DNA from 3 places in the Pectobacterium sp. 1950-15 genome. Region 1 is predicted to be linked to each of the others. Evidence: predicted binding sites of a transcription regulator. Region 1 holds the regulator's gene; each other region holds the start of a gene.
What was found. The regulator LexA, encoded in region 1, represses DNA repair genes until DNA is damaged. The targets are predictions, from matches to a motif close to TNCTGTATGTACATACAGNA.
Positions count from the first base shown of each region.

Region 1 (4,274 bases):
GGGGATAAAGATTATGATCACACGAAGAGCAGCGGGGCAATGCGGCCAGGCCGACTATGGCTGGTTGCAGGCACGCTATACATTCTCTTTTGGTCACTATTTTGACCCACAGCTGCTGGGCTACGCCTCTCTGCGCGTGCTCAATCAGGAAGTATTGGCGCCGGGGGCATCATTCCAGCCGCGAACCTACCCACGGGTTGATATCCTGAATATTATTCTTCAGGGTGAGGCAGAATACCGCGACAGCAATGGCTGCCACATTCAGGCCAAAGCCGGAGATGTGCTGCTGCTCGCCACTCAGCCAAACGTCAGCTATAGCGAACATAATACCAACGCCAGTAAGCCACTGACGCGGCTGCAATTATGGCTGAACGCCTGCCAGACCCGCGAGAACAGCCCGTTACAGCGTATGGAATTAGATTCATCAAGCCATACTCTGCTTGCCTCGCCGGAAGGTGAACAGACCAGCCTGCAACTGCGCCAACAGGTTTGGATCCATCACGTCGATCTCCAGCAGAATGAGCAAAGCACGATCGCGCTACAGGGCAATCAGGCATACCTCCAGTTGATCCACGGTTCAATGGTGGTAAAAGGTAATCAGAGCAGTGAAGCCCTACACTGCGGCGATGGCGCCTTTATCAAAGAAGAAACAACGTTGACGCTACGGGCAGACGCACCTTTGCGGGCGCTGCTTATCGACTTGGTCGTGTAGCGTTCTGCCCGTTGCTTTATCAGGAAAACGCCGCCAGTTCGGCGTTTTTATTCAGCCGTGGTAAGATATCCGTCTTGTTCCTCAATGCGTCAGGGTGATATGACAATGGATTCAACCAAACAGGACAAACTTCTTGCCCAGGCTGAACAGATTTGTCAGCAGCGCGCTGTGCGTCTCACGCCGCAGCGGTTAGAGGTTTTACGCCTAATGGCACAGCAGTCCGGTGCTATCAGCGCTTATGACCTGCTGGATCTGCTGCGAGTTTCCGAACCTCAGGCCAAACCGCCGACCGTCTACCGCGCACTGGATTTTCTGCTGGAACAAGGCTTCATTCATCGAGTCGAGTCAAACAACAGCTATGTGCTGTGTCACCATATCGAAGACCACAGCCATACGTCAGCTCTGTTCATCTGCGATCGCTGCGGGCAGGTTACGGAACGTCAAACCGAAGGTGTGGAAGAAACACTGCGTAGCCTAGCACAGCAGTCAGGATTTACGCTGCGCCACAGCGTTGTGGAAGCGCACGGGCTGTGTGGTGGCTGTCAGGAAGTGGCATCGTGCAAACAGCCAGACCATTGCGATCACGACCACACCGTTCCGATTAAAAAGCGTTAACCTCTATTAAAAAACGATAGCCCCGAGGGCTATCGTCCCTTTCTGCGAAGAAGCATCACGTTCACTACCAGTGATATTTGTGGTGTTCTTCCCAGTGCTTCACTTCTTTCTCTGCCGCTTCTTTTGCGTATCCGTAACGTTCCTGGATTCTCCCCACCAGTTGGTCACGTTTACCTTCGATGACCGTCAGATCGTCATCCGTTAATTTGCCCCATTGCTCTTTCGCTTTACCTTTAAACTGTTTCCAGTTACCGCTGGCTTGGTCTTTATTCATAAGAATCTCCGTACCTGAGGTGTATTGCGCATAAACGAATCATGACTACCGACGTAGGCGTCAGTGTCAGATAAATCGGTCTATTCAGTAAGCAGCGTCATCATGGTGCGAACCATCACGGTGTTCTTCGCCACTGTCTCCCTTGATTGCCGGGCTAACCTAAATGTGATGGCAGATGATCAATCACAAAACGACAAAATAAAGATTAAAATGCTTACATTGATAAAAATCATAGCCGAATATTTTAATGAAAATGAAAAATAAGGAATCCGTAGCTGAAAAAGGCGTTGGGCACGAGAAAATCACCGCAAAAAGCAGTGGAAAAACAGGCGGTAAGGGGAATCGTAGAAAATACGCGCTAAATGTAACGAAATATATACAGCTAGCCGATTAACATGCGGGGAAACTCACATATGAAGCAATTCACACATGAAGCGATTAACACAAAGAGGATGATGCACTAACTCAGCAAACGAGCAGTGCATCTCGATGAACCGTTAGCTCCAATCGCTGTTACGAATAACGCCAACCGCTAAGCCTTCTATCGAAAAGCTTTGTTGACGCAGATCGACAACAATCGGGGCAAACTCTTCGTTTTCCGCGAGAAGATGCACCGTATTGCCCTGCTTTTTCAGGCGCTTCACCGTCACTTCATCATCAATACGCGCGACGACAATCTGCCCATTGCGTACATCTTCTGTTTTATGCACGGCCAGTAAATCGCCATCCATAATACCGATGTCTTTCATCGACATACCGCTCACCCGCAGCAAAAAGTCAGCGCTGGGTTTGAACATGGCAGGGTCAACCTGATAGTGACATTCGATATGTTCCTGCGCCAGCAGAGGCTCACCAGCTGCCACGCGACCAACCAGGGGAATACCCGTCTCTTCTTCCATCAGCAGACGAATACCGCGAGAAGCACCCGATACAATTTCAATCACGCCTTTACGCGCCAGCGCTTTAAGATGTTCTTCAGCCGCATTCGGAGAGCGAAACCCCAGCTGTTGAGCAATTTCCGCGCGCGTTGGCGGCATTCCGGTCTGCGCAATATGATCGCGGATCAGGTCATAAACCTGCTGCTGCCTTGCTGTTAATACTTTCATTCCGCCCCCTGGTTGTTTATACAGTCTTGCTGTGAGTATATACAGGTAAGCCACAATTGGGAATGGAGATATCGGCAAAGCCTCTGACTTTTATTCATTTATGCGTACCGTCAGGCAAAATGTTGCCAGAGGATGCTGCCCCACACGACAGCCGCTAACACGATGGCAACAAAAACAGCCGCCGAGCCGATATCTTTCGCCCGGCCGGATAATTCGTGATGCTCGAGGCCAATACGATCGACAACCGCTTCAATCGCGCTGTTAGCCAACTCAAAGAGCATAATCAATACGACGGACCCGATCAGCAGGAGCTTTTCGACCAGGGTAACCGGCAGCAAACACGCGATAATCACGCCGACAACCGTCAGTATTGTTTCCTGACGAAACGCCGCCTCATGCTGCCACGCCTGCTTTAGCCCCTTAAGGGAATAACCGGTCGCCTTAATAATCCGGGTCATCCCCGTTGCTTTATTCATTTATCCTCCATTCTTTACGTAAAATAGTTCGCATTTTAACGCGCTTACGTTGTCTCACCACCACAGATTTCCGACGCAGTTTCTGGTATCCTTGCGGCGCATTGCTAACAAGAGGCTTCAAGTTGTTATGTCAGGTTGGCGTAAAATTTACTATAAACTATTGAATCTCCCACTGAAACTGCTGGTTAAAAGCAAAGTTATTCCCGCAGATCCCGTGGTCGAGTTGGGGTTAGATCCCTCACGTCCTATACTCTATGTTCTGCCTTATAATTCTCAGGCAGATCTCTTGACGCTACGTGCGAAGTGCCTGGCATTGGGGTTACCCGATCCCTCGCAGTCGTTCGAATTCAGCGGCGTCGAACTCCCCAGCCACGTCTTTATTAATGACGGGCCGCGAGTCTTCCGCTATTACGTTCCCAAGCAGAAATCCGTCAAACTGTTCCACGACTATCTGGACTTGCATCGCGCCAATCCAGATTTAGACGTACAGATGGTGCCGGTTTCCGTGATGTTTGGGCGCTCTCCGGGTCGGGAAGGCCATGCTCAGGCCGCACCGCACCTGCGCTTGCTCAACGGTATCGAGAAATTCTTCGCCGTCCTGTGGCTAGGCCGCGACAGTTTTGTCCGCTTCTCTAGCCCGGTGTCGCTGCGCTATATGGCGACCGAACATGGCACTGACAAAACCATAGCTCACAAACTGGCGCGCGTCGCGCGTATGCACTTCTCTCGCCAGCGTTTGGCGGCAGTTGGCCCGCGCTTGCCGGTACGTCAGGAGCTATTTAACAAGCTGCTGGATTCCAAAGCGATCAAGAAAGCCGTGGACGATGAGGCGCGCAGTAAGAAGATTTCTACTGAGAAAGCGCAGCAGAACGCGATTGCGCTGATGGAAGAAATCGCCGCCGACTTCTCCTATGAGGCCGTGCGTCTGTCGGATCGTGTCTTAAGCTGGACGTGGAACCGCCTTTATCAAGGGATCAACGTCCATAACGCCGAACGCGTTCGCCAGCTGGCGCAGGATGGTCACGGCATTGTCTATGTGCCCTGCCACCGCAGCCACATGGATTATCTGCTGCTGTCCTACGTCCTGTACC
Region 1 covers NZ_JBBBQR010000002.1:86,887-91,160, forward strand. Annotated here, with positions in the region: gene WCT94_RS02500 (pirin family protein) at 14-712, shown strand; gene zur (zinc uptake transcriptional repressor Zur) at 818-1,327, shown strand; gene WCT94_RS02510 (CsbD family protein) at 1,392-1,601, opposite strand; gene lexA (transcriptional repressor LexA) at 2,099-2,707, opposite strand; gene WCT94_RS02520 (diacylglycerol kinase) at 2,818-3,183, opposite strand; gene plsB (glycerol-3-phosphate 1-O-acyltransferase PlsB) at 3,311-4,274, shown strand, end outside.

Region 2 (4,274 bases), on a different contig from region 1:
GTCAGTGAAGCCTAGAACAACAACAGAACCATCTTTCGGATCCAGAGAGCTCAGCTGAGTGTACAGTTGATCCAGTGATTGCTGGCCTTCTGCTTTCAGCGTTGCTTTGTTGAAGTTGAACAGGACGTCAGATTTCAGCGTGAAACGCTTGGTTTCAACAACTGGAGCCGGAGCTGGGGTTGGGGCCGGAGCAACAACTGGCGCTACTACACGGTCATCTTGGCCGAAACGGTAAGACAGGCCAACGCTCATCAGCAGGTTGTCTGGACGGGCACCAACGGTACCTGCATCACCAATGTTGCTTACCCATTGGTAGTCAACACGTGCAGCCCAGTTTTTGTCGATAGCGTATTCAACACCGATCGCAGCCAGCGGAGAAACGCCAGTGTCGTCATTGTTGATGTCGCCGCCGTTGATGGCCGCGTGGCTGTCTGCGCGCCATACGATGCCGCCCAGACGGCTATAAACGTCCAGATCAGGCATAACAGGGTAGCTCAGTTTAGCAGCCAGTTGGATGCCCTGTGCCTTGAAGCTCGCGCTGTCTGCTGCGTTAGCAGTAGAACCTGCATACTTCATGCGGCCCAGCCAGTCGTAGCCCAGTTCAAAGCCCAGGTACGGGTTGGCTTGATAACCAACAAATGCACCAGCGCCTAACTTGCTTTTGATCGGGTTGTTAACGATACCGGTGTAACCATTGCCGTAGAAACCCGTATCGTGGAATTGAGACACACCCAGTTTACCACCGGTGTACCAGGTATTGTCTTTAGGAGCTGCTTGCGCGACGGTCGCGAAGCTAGCCAGTGCCACTGCAACTGCGATAGCTGTTTTTTTCATTTTACGCCTCATTATCATCCAAATCGGTAATTAACCTGATGGGCTAATAAACCTTTGGTTAAAATCCTTTGGTTGGAGACTTTGCCCTTATTTATGACTCACTGTCAGTCAACTGACGTTATAAAAGAGCAACTCCAGCGAGTTAAAGTCTACAACGTGATGAGAAAGTTACAAGTATGATGTGATTTGCGTCATAAGAAAACCGCACGATTCATACATACTTGCTAACAAATGGTAGATGCTTTTGACAGATCTTACGCCTTTTAGCTGTATTAAATATACCCAAAAAGCCCGCAGAATACCGCTCTGCGGCGATCTCTATAGCACATAACCAGATAGGGCTGAGAAAATTCTTAATTTACTTAATGATACAATGTCGAATGAATTTTAAGGCTGGGAAATAGTCTATAGGCGTCACCGCCAGTACTTTCTGGCCGCATAATAAAGCCGTATGTATTTCCTGCCTGTGCGGCGTGGCGTAGCCGAACCTTCTCTTCTTCCGTTAATTCGTGCGGTAACCAGCACAACACTGCGCTGTAGTTTCCTGTCAGCAGAGCTCTCTCCATGGCATCAACCGTAAACAGCGGATTGATATGGTGAAGTTGCACCATTTTATCCAGCGGTAACCCAGATTGCTGTACCCAGGGACGGCTCAATTTTTGCTGAGGAGAAAGCCATAGCAACCAACGGGATTGCGTACCTAACTGCTGTAAGAGCGGTAATAGCAGGTGTGTGACTATGGGCTGATCGGCGTTGTACACGATTTCGCTGATAATTCCGCCCGCGCTGCCTGAGGTTTCCGCAGCATGCTGACTCGCAGAAAACGATGACGACTGAACGTTGTGAGAGCTGATTGATTGCGTACGCATAATGAGTGCTACCCATAGTGTTACTGTATGAACATACAGTATCTACTGTGTGCGTGAAAATCAACCTGATTTTTTGAAAGCGCTTCGCATATTCCTTATGCAAGAGACAGTAAACACATTTACTGTTTGAAGCCGCATCGGGGCTGTGTTTAATTATTTGTTCCTGCTACAGATATTTTTAATTGTTCAGGAAGAGATCATTTCAATACTAAGGATTATGGCAATGAAGCAATTATGCAAAAAAAGGATTTTGCAATCTCAGCATTCTTTTTCATCTTTGGGGGACATCACTTCACGTTCCCAATTCGGTGGCTACAGCATCGCAGCAAATAAAACGATTTTTGGACTGGTGTCGGAAGGGGAGCTTTATCTTCGCGCCAGTAAGAAAGATGAAAGATATTTTCAGCAGCGCGATATGCCTCATCTGATTTATACCAAACGCGGGATGCCGTTACCGCTGAACTACTTCCTTGTCGATGAAGCATTGTGGCAAGAACCGCAAACGCTATTATATTTTGCCCGACTGGCGTTGGCCGGTGCGCAGCATGATCAGGCTCTCAAATGTACGAGCGGGCGTTTAAAAGATCTCCCGAATCTTAACCACGATATTGAACGACTATTGTGGAAAGCGGGGATAAGGAATGTTGATGAATTACAGCATTATGGCGCTAAAAATAGCTATCTCGAATTGCGGAAGGTTCGCGCTAATCTGAGTGTCAACGTGCTCTTGGCGCTTGCCGGTGCCATTTGCGGCACGCATCAGGCGGCACTTCCTCGTGGTATCCGCAATGAATTGTTGGAATGGTATAAGAACAATGCGGTCTCCAAAGGATCAAAACACTAAAAAATACGCGCTATTTTCACTGTGTAATCATGTCATTTTTTAGCTGTACGAGTTCAGGCAGGAGACCGAGCAGCAGGCCGATTTGCTGAATAATTAAGGATTCTTTACTGTCCGACTCGGGTGAAAGGGATTGAATGCTGGCAGTAATAGTTTTCAATCCCTGATTGATTCGCAAACTTTCCTCTTCGCTACAGTGTAGCGCGTCATCAACATGGCAAACGGCATCATCCAGCAACTGTAGCGTTTCCGATGAGGTAATTTTCCCGCGGTGTGCGCCGAGCGTTGAAATGTAGCTTAACAACGTATGATTCAGACACATGAAGCGAAATGCGCTGTCTAATTTGTTTCGGGTCGCATGGGGTTCTGAAGACATATTCGATACGACGGACGCCAGTTCTGCATCGCAGTTATGCGCATCTCGGCGGGCAATGCGATAAGGCAGGCTATTATCTTTCCCCTGATGATATTGCACCATAATCGCATCAAGATAACGGCAATTGGCGTCCAATGTCTTATTGATAACGGTTGGCAGGCCGCGAAAACGCCAGTCTGGCCAGATAAAACTGACCGCAGCCCATGCGATGGCACACCCCAGCAAGGTATCGATAATACGTGGCACCGCGACTTCAAAACCTTCGCCCAACAGATTGAAACAAAGCAGGACAAGCAGCGTAATAAACATAGTTGCGTGTGCGTACTGTACGTTGCGAAAGGCGAAAAACAGTACGCCGCTAATGACGATTAACGTGAGCTGTCCTTCTAGTGAAGGGACGAAATATAAGACTGGCAAGCCGAGTAAAATACCGGTCAATGTGCCAATAATCCTCAACGTCAGCCGTCGTCGGGTGGCGTTATAGTTGGGCTGACAAACAAACAGGCTGGTCAGCAGAATCCAGTAACCGTGCTGCATCCCCGTGACCTGAATCAACGCGTAGCCGCTACACAGCAGTACGGACATACGAATAGCATGACGGAACAGCGCCGACTGGGGTGTCAGGTGGCGGCTAATGCGCAAGCGGATGTCGCTCCATCCCGTGATTTTGTCATCTGCCAGCGTGTTTTCCGGGTTATTTTCTTGCTCAATGGCCTGTTCGGATTCGATCGTTGCCAACTGGGCATCAATCGCGCGCAGGTTATTTAATAAATAAGTGAGCGCTTTGATTTGCGCAGCGTCTGCCATGTTGTTGGCCGCGATGCGCGCAATAGCGGATTCAAGATGCACGAAAGCTCGCTCAAGGCGGCTGTCATGCTGATATTTTTGCTGCAGCAGAATGGATTGCGACAGCTGCTGACAGGCTTTGGCCTGCATGCTCAGCAGGCGTTGAAAGCGGAACAAGACGTCGCTATAGCGCAGCTTTTCGCGCAGTTGCGGATAGTAAACATGCGACGAACTGGCCCGTTCGTGAATATCCTGAGCGACAAAATAGTAGTGCAGCGTTTGACGCGTCCCGCGTTGTCCGCGATCGCCACGCAGACGCGTTAACAGCGAGGACTTGGTCTGGTTGAGTATCGCAACCAGCTGGCTGTTTGCCATCGCGACATCAATCAAGGGTTTGTCGGTTTCTTCTTCAATATCGGGGTCGAATAGGTTGGCTTTTGCATCCAGATAGCGAGCCAACTGCTGATAACACTGTGCGAGATTGTCCTGTAACGGGCGGATAGGGAATATCAGATGGTCGAACAGCGTAAGCAGGTTGTACCACGATGCCCCGATCAGCAGCATGATG
Region 2 covers NZ_JBBBQR010000004.1:318,118-322,391, reverse strand. Annotated here, with positions in the region: gene ompA (porin OmpA) at 1-834, opposite strand, end outside; gene sulA (SOS-induced cell division inhibitor SulA) at 1,197-1,703, opposite strand; gene WCT94_RS07270 (TfoX/Sxy family DNA transformation protein) at 1,927-2,547, shown strand; gene yccS (YccS family putative transporter) at 2,564-4,274, opposite strand, start outside.
Region 2: a site for LexA is predicted at 1,725-1,744, ahead of sulA (SOS-induced cell division inhibitor SulA). Genes of this name have one in related genera too.

Region 3 (4,274 bases), on a different contig from region 1:
CGTATTCTGGCGTAAGTCGTTTCTGGGTATGGCATGATGCGATACCAACATGAATTAAATTCTGGGAGTAATCGTTATGGCTTTGTGGGGCGGTCGGTTTAGTCAGGCAGCAGATCAGCGTTTTAAACAATTTAATGACTCACTGCGGTTTGATTACCGTCTGGCGGAACAGGACATCGTTGGCTCGATCGGCTGGTCGAAAGCGCTGGTGACGGTCAATGTGCTCAGCGAGCAGGAGCAGCAGCAACTGGAACAGGCGCTGAATGCGTTGCTGGTTGAGGTACAGGCTGACCCTGAGATGATCCTGCAAAGCGATGCAGAAGACATTCACAGCTGGGTTGAACAGCGCCTGATTGAGAAAGTCGGCGATTTAGGTAAAAAACTGCATACCGGTCGTAGCCGTAACGATCAGGTCGCGACCGACCTGAAACTGTGGTGCAAAGCGCAGATTGCAGAGCTGCTGCTATCGGTACGCCAGCTGCGTCAGGCGCTGGTCACGACGGCGGAAGCGAATCAGGATGCGGTGATGCCGGGCTACACCCATTTGCAGCGCGCACAGCCGGTGACGTTTGCACACTGGTGTCTGGCCTACCATGAAATGCTGGCACGTGATGAAAGTCGTCTGGAAGATACGCTGAAGCGTCTGGATGTCAGTCCGCTGGGCTGTGGCGCGCTGGCGGGAACGGCTTATCCGATCGACCGTGAGCAACTGGCGGGCTGGCTGGGATTTGCCTCGGCCACGCGTAACAGTCTGGATACGGTTTCCGATCGCGATCATGTGCTGGAACTGCTGTCTGATGCTTCGATCGGCATGATCCACCTGTCGCGTTTTGCCGAAGATCTGATCTTCTTCAACAGTGGTGAAGCCGCGTTCGTTGAGCTGTCTGACCGTGTGACATCCGGTTCTTCCCTGATGCCGCAGAAGAAAAACCCGGATGCGCTGGAGCTGATTCGCGGTAAATGTGGCCGCGTACAGGGTGCGTTGACCGGCATGATGATGACGCTTAAAGGCTTGCCGCTGGCGTATAACAAAGACATGCAGGAAGACAAAGAAGGGCTGTTTGACGCGCTGGATACCTGGCACGACTGCCTGATGATGGCGGGTCTGGTGCTGGAAGGCATTCAGGTTAAACGTCCGCGCTGTAAAGAAGCGGCTGAGCAAGGCTACGCGAACTCGACAGAGCTGGCAGACTATCTGGTCGCGAAAGGCGTTCCGTTCCGTGAAGCGCACCATATCGTGGGTGAAGCGGTAGTTGAAGCCATTCGTCAGGGTAAAGCGCTGGAAGCGTTGCCGCTGGCCGATCTGCAAAAATTCAGCGCCGTGATTGGCGAGGATGTCTACCCGATTCTGGCGTTGCAATCCTGTCTGGATAAGCGTGCAGCACAAGGTGGCGTGTCACCGCAGCAGGTCGCTAAAGCGATTAGTGATGCGAAACAGCGCTTAGCCTAAGTTGTGCCTCTCTTTCCCCCAACGTTAATGTTTCACGTTGGGGGAATTTCAGGGTTACCCCTCTGATTCTTCTGCAAATTATCATCTATCCATTTTCATATGGAATGCGGCTCGCATTTTTCTGCTCAACCTACTCCCCATCAGAATTGTTTCTGGACATCCATACAGTATCATTTTACCTTGACCGACAGCGTGAAAGGCCTGCGGAGGCAAAGTGGATATCAGCATATTTTATGGTCTGGGCGGCGGCGCGGTAGGGCTACTGATCGGGTGGTTGATTGCCAGCCTGATTCATCAGCAGAAGCTGTCGCAGCATGACACCGAACAGCGGTTGCTGGCACAGACGTTACAGCAGACTCAGCAGTCGCTCAGCGAACAGCAGCAGGTCAAGCAGCAGGATGAACAGCGGCTGCGGCAAAACGAGTTGGAACTGCGCACGGTTCATGCTCAGCTCTCTGCCAGCCACGAAAAGCTGCAACAGTTGGGTGAGCTTCGCGCAGAGTGCGTGCAGCTAAATCAGGAGCTGCGAACGCTGCGTGAAATAAACAGCGCACAGGAAGCAGAACTACGGGAAGTCACCATTCGGCTGGAAGAAACCCGTATGGCGGCGGAAGAAAAGCAGCGGTTGTTAGCAAATAGCGAACAGCGGTTGACGACGCAGTTTGAGAATCTGGCGAACCGGATTTTTGAACACAGCGGCCGCAAAGTGGATGAACAAAATAAACAGAGTTTGGATAAGCTGCTGATGCCGCTGCGTGAGCAGCTTGATGGTTTTCGCCGTCAGGTTCAGGACAGCTTTGGGGCGGAAGCGCGTGAGCGTCACACGCTGGCGCATGAAATCCGCAATCTGCAACAGCTGAACGCGCAGATGGCACACGAAGCCATCAACCTGACGAAAGCGCTGAAGGGCGATAATAAAACGCAGGGGAACTGGGGCGAAGTGGTACTAAGCCGCGTGCTGGAAGCCTCCGGCCTGCGTGAGGGGTATGAGTATCAAACGCAGGTCAGCGTGCAAACGGGGGCAAATAGCCGCCTGCAGCCGGATGTCATTGTTCGTTTACCGCAGGGCAAAGATGTTGTGATCGATGCCAAGATGTCGCTGGTGGCCTATGAACGCTATTTCAATAGTGATGATGACATCGAACGTAATGCGGCGCTGAACGAACATTTGCTCTCGGTACGTAGCCATATTCGGCAACTGAGCAGCAAAGATTACCAGCAGCTTCCGGGGCTGCGTTCGCTAGATTACGTGCTGATGTTTATCCCAGTCGAGCCCGCTTTTCTGGTTGCTATCGATCGCCAGCCCGAATTGATCAACGAGGCGCTAAAGCACAATATTATGCTGGTCAGCCCGACCACGCTGCTGGTGGCGCTGCGTACCATCAACAACCTATGGCGCTATGAACAACAGAGCCGCAACGCACAGCACATCGCTGAGAAAGCATCACGGCTGTACGATAAACTGCGGCTGTTCGTCGATGATATGGAAGCGATGGGGCAGAGTCTGGATAAAGCGCAGGGCACTTATCGCCAGGCAATGAATAAACTTTCCTCTGGGCGTGGTAACCTTATTGGCCAGGCTGAGGGGTTCCGCGCGCTGGGGGTCGAAATTAAACGCACCATCAGCCCGTCATTGGCCGAAAAAGCGACGGCCCATGAGCACGCTGAACGCGATGAATTACCGGGTTCTGTCGCACCCGACAGTGTTTCACCACCTGTGAAAGCGGAGGGTGACGCAGCAGAAACCCCCTCCGCTACCCGTACTAACTCGTACTAAATCGGTATGGATTTCGCGGGCTTGGCACCATGCTATGCGAAAGAAATTAGTGCAGTGGGGTTTTTATCCGGGTCTGGTACACTCTCACCATAAATGGGTAGACCCGAAATTTGACTGAAATAGTAGGCGGATAAGATGGCAAGTGAGCAGGAGAATACGGCCGACTTTGGTTTTCGGACTGTCGCCAGGGATGAAAAAGAAGTCATGGTGGCTGAAGTTTTTCATTCTGTAGCAGCAAAGTATGACTTGATGAATGACCTGATGTCCTTTGGCATTCACCGTATCTGGAAGCGTTTCACCATCGAATGCAGTGGCGTAAGACGTAACCAGCGTGTTCTGGATCTGGCCGGAGGAACAGGGGATTTAACTGCCAAATTCTCCCGTATGGTTGGCGAAGGCGGTGAAGTCATTCTGGCTGACATCAACGCCTCAATGCTGAAAGTAGGCCGTGAGAAACTGCGTAACAAAGGCATTATCGACAACATCAACTACGTGCAGGCCAATGCAGAAGCGCTGCCGTTCCCTGATGACTTCTTTGACTGCATTACTATCTCCTTTGGTCTGCGCAACGTGACGGACAAAAACAAAGCGTTGCGTTCAATGTACCGTGTTCTGAAACCGGGTGGTCGGTTGCTGGTGCTGGAATTTTCCAAGCCGATAATTAAGCAGCTGAGCACCGTTTACGATGCGTATTCATTTCATATCCTGCCGAGGATTGGCGAAGCCGTGGCGAGTGATGCCGGGAGCTACCGCTATTTGGCGGAATCCATCCGCATGCATCCCGATCAGGAAACGCTGAAAGGGATGATGAGCGACGCCGGTTTTGACAGTGTTAACTATTTCAACCTCACCGGTGGAATCGTTGCACTGCATCGTGGGTTTAAATTCTGATTGGAAACGCCAATGCTGATAACGTCTTTTCTGACTGCTACGCTGGAAACCGCGCTGAATCAGCTGCTTTTTCACGATACGGTTTCTTGCGATCGAAGCATGAAGTCTGCCCGCCAGCGCTTACAGGGGAAAACACTTCAGATCGAGCTGGCTGAA
Region 3 covers NZ_JBBBQR010000009.1:20,541-24,814, reverse strand. Annotated here, with positions in the region: gene argB (acetylglutamate kinase) at 1-15, shown strand, start outside; gene argH (argininosuccinate lyase) at 77-1,450, shown strand; gene rmuC (DNA recombination protein RmuC) at 1,665-3,227, shown strand; gene ubiE (bifunctional demethylmenaquinone methyltransferase/2-methoxy-6-polyprenyl-1,4-benzoquinol methylase UbiE) at 3,363-4,118, shown strand; gene ubiJ (ubiquinone biosynthesis protein UbiJ) at 4,131-4,274, shown strand, end outside.
Region 3: a site for LexA is predicted at 1,601-1,620, ahead of rmuC (DNA recombination protein RmuC). Genes of this name have one in related genera too.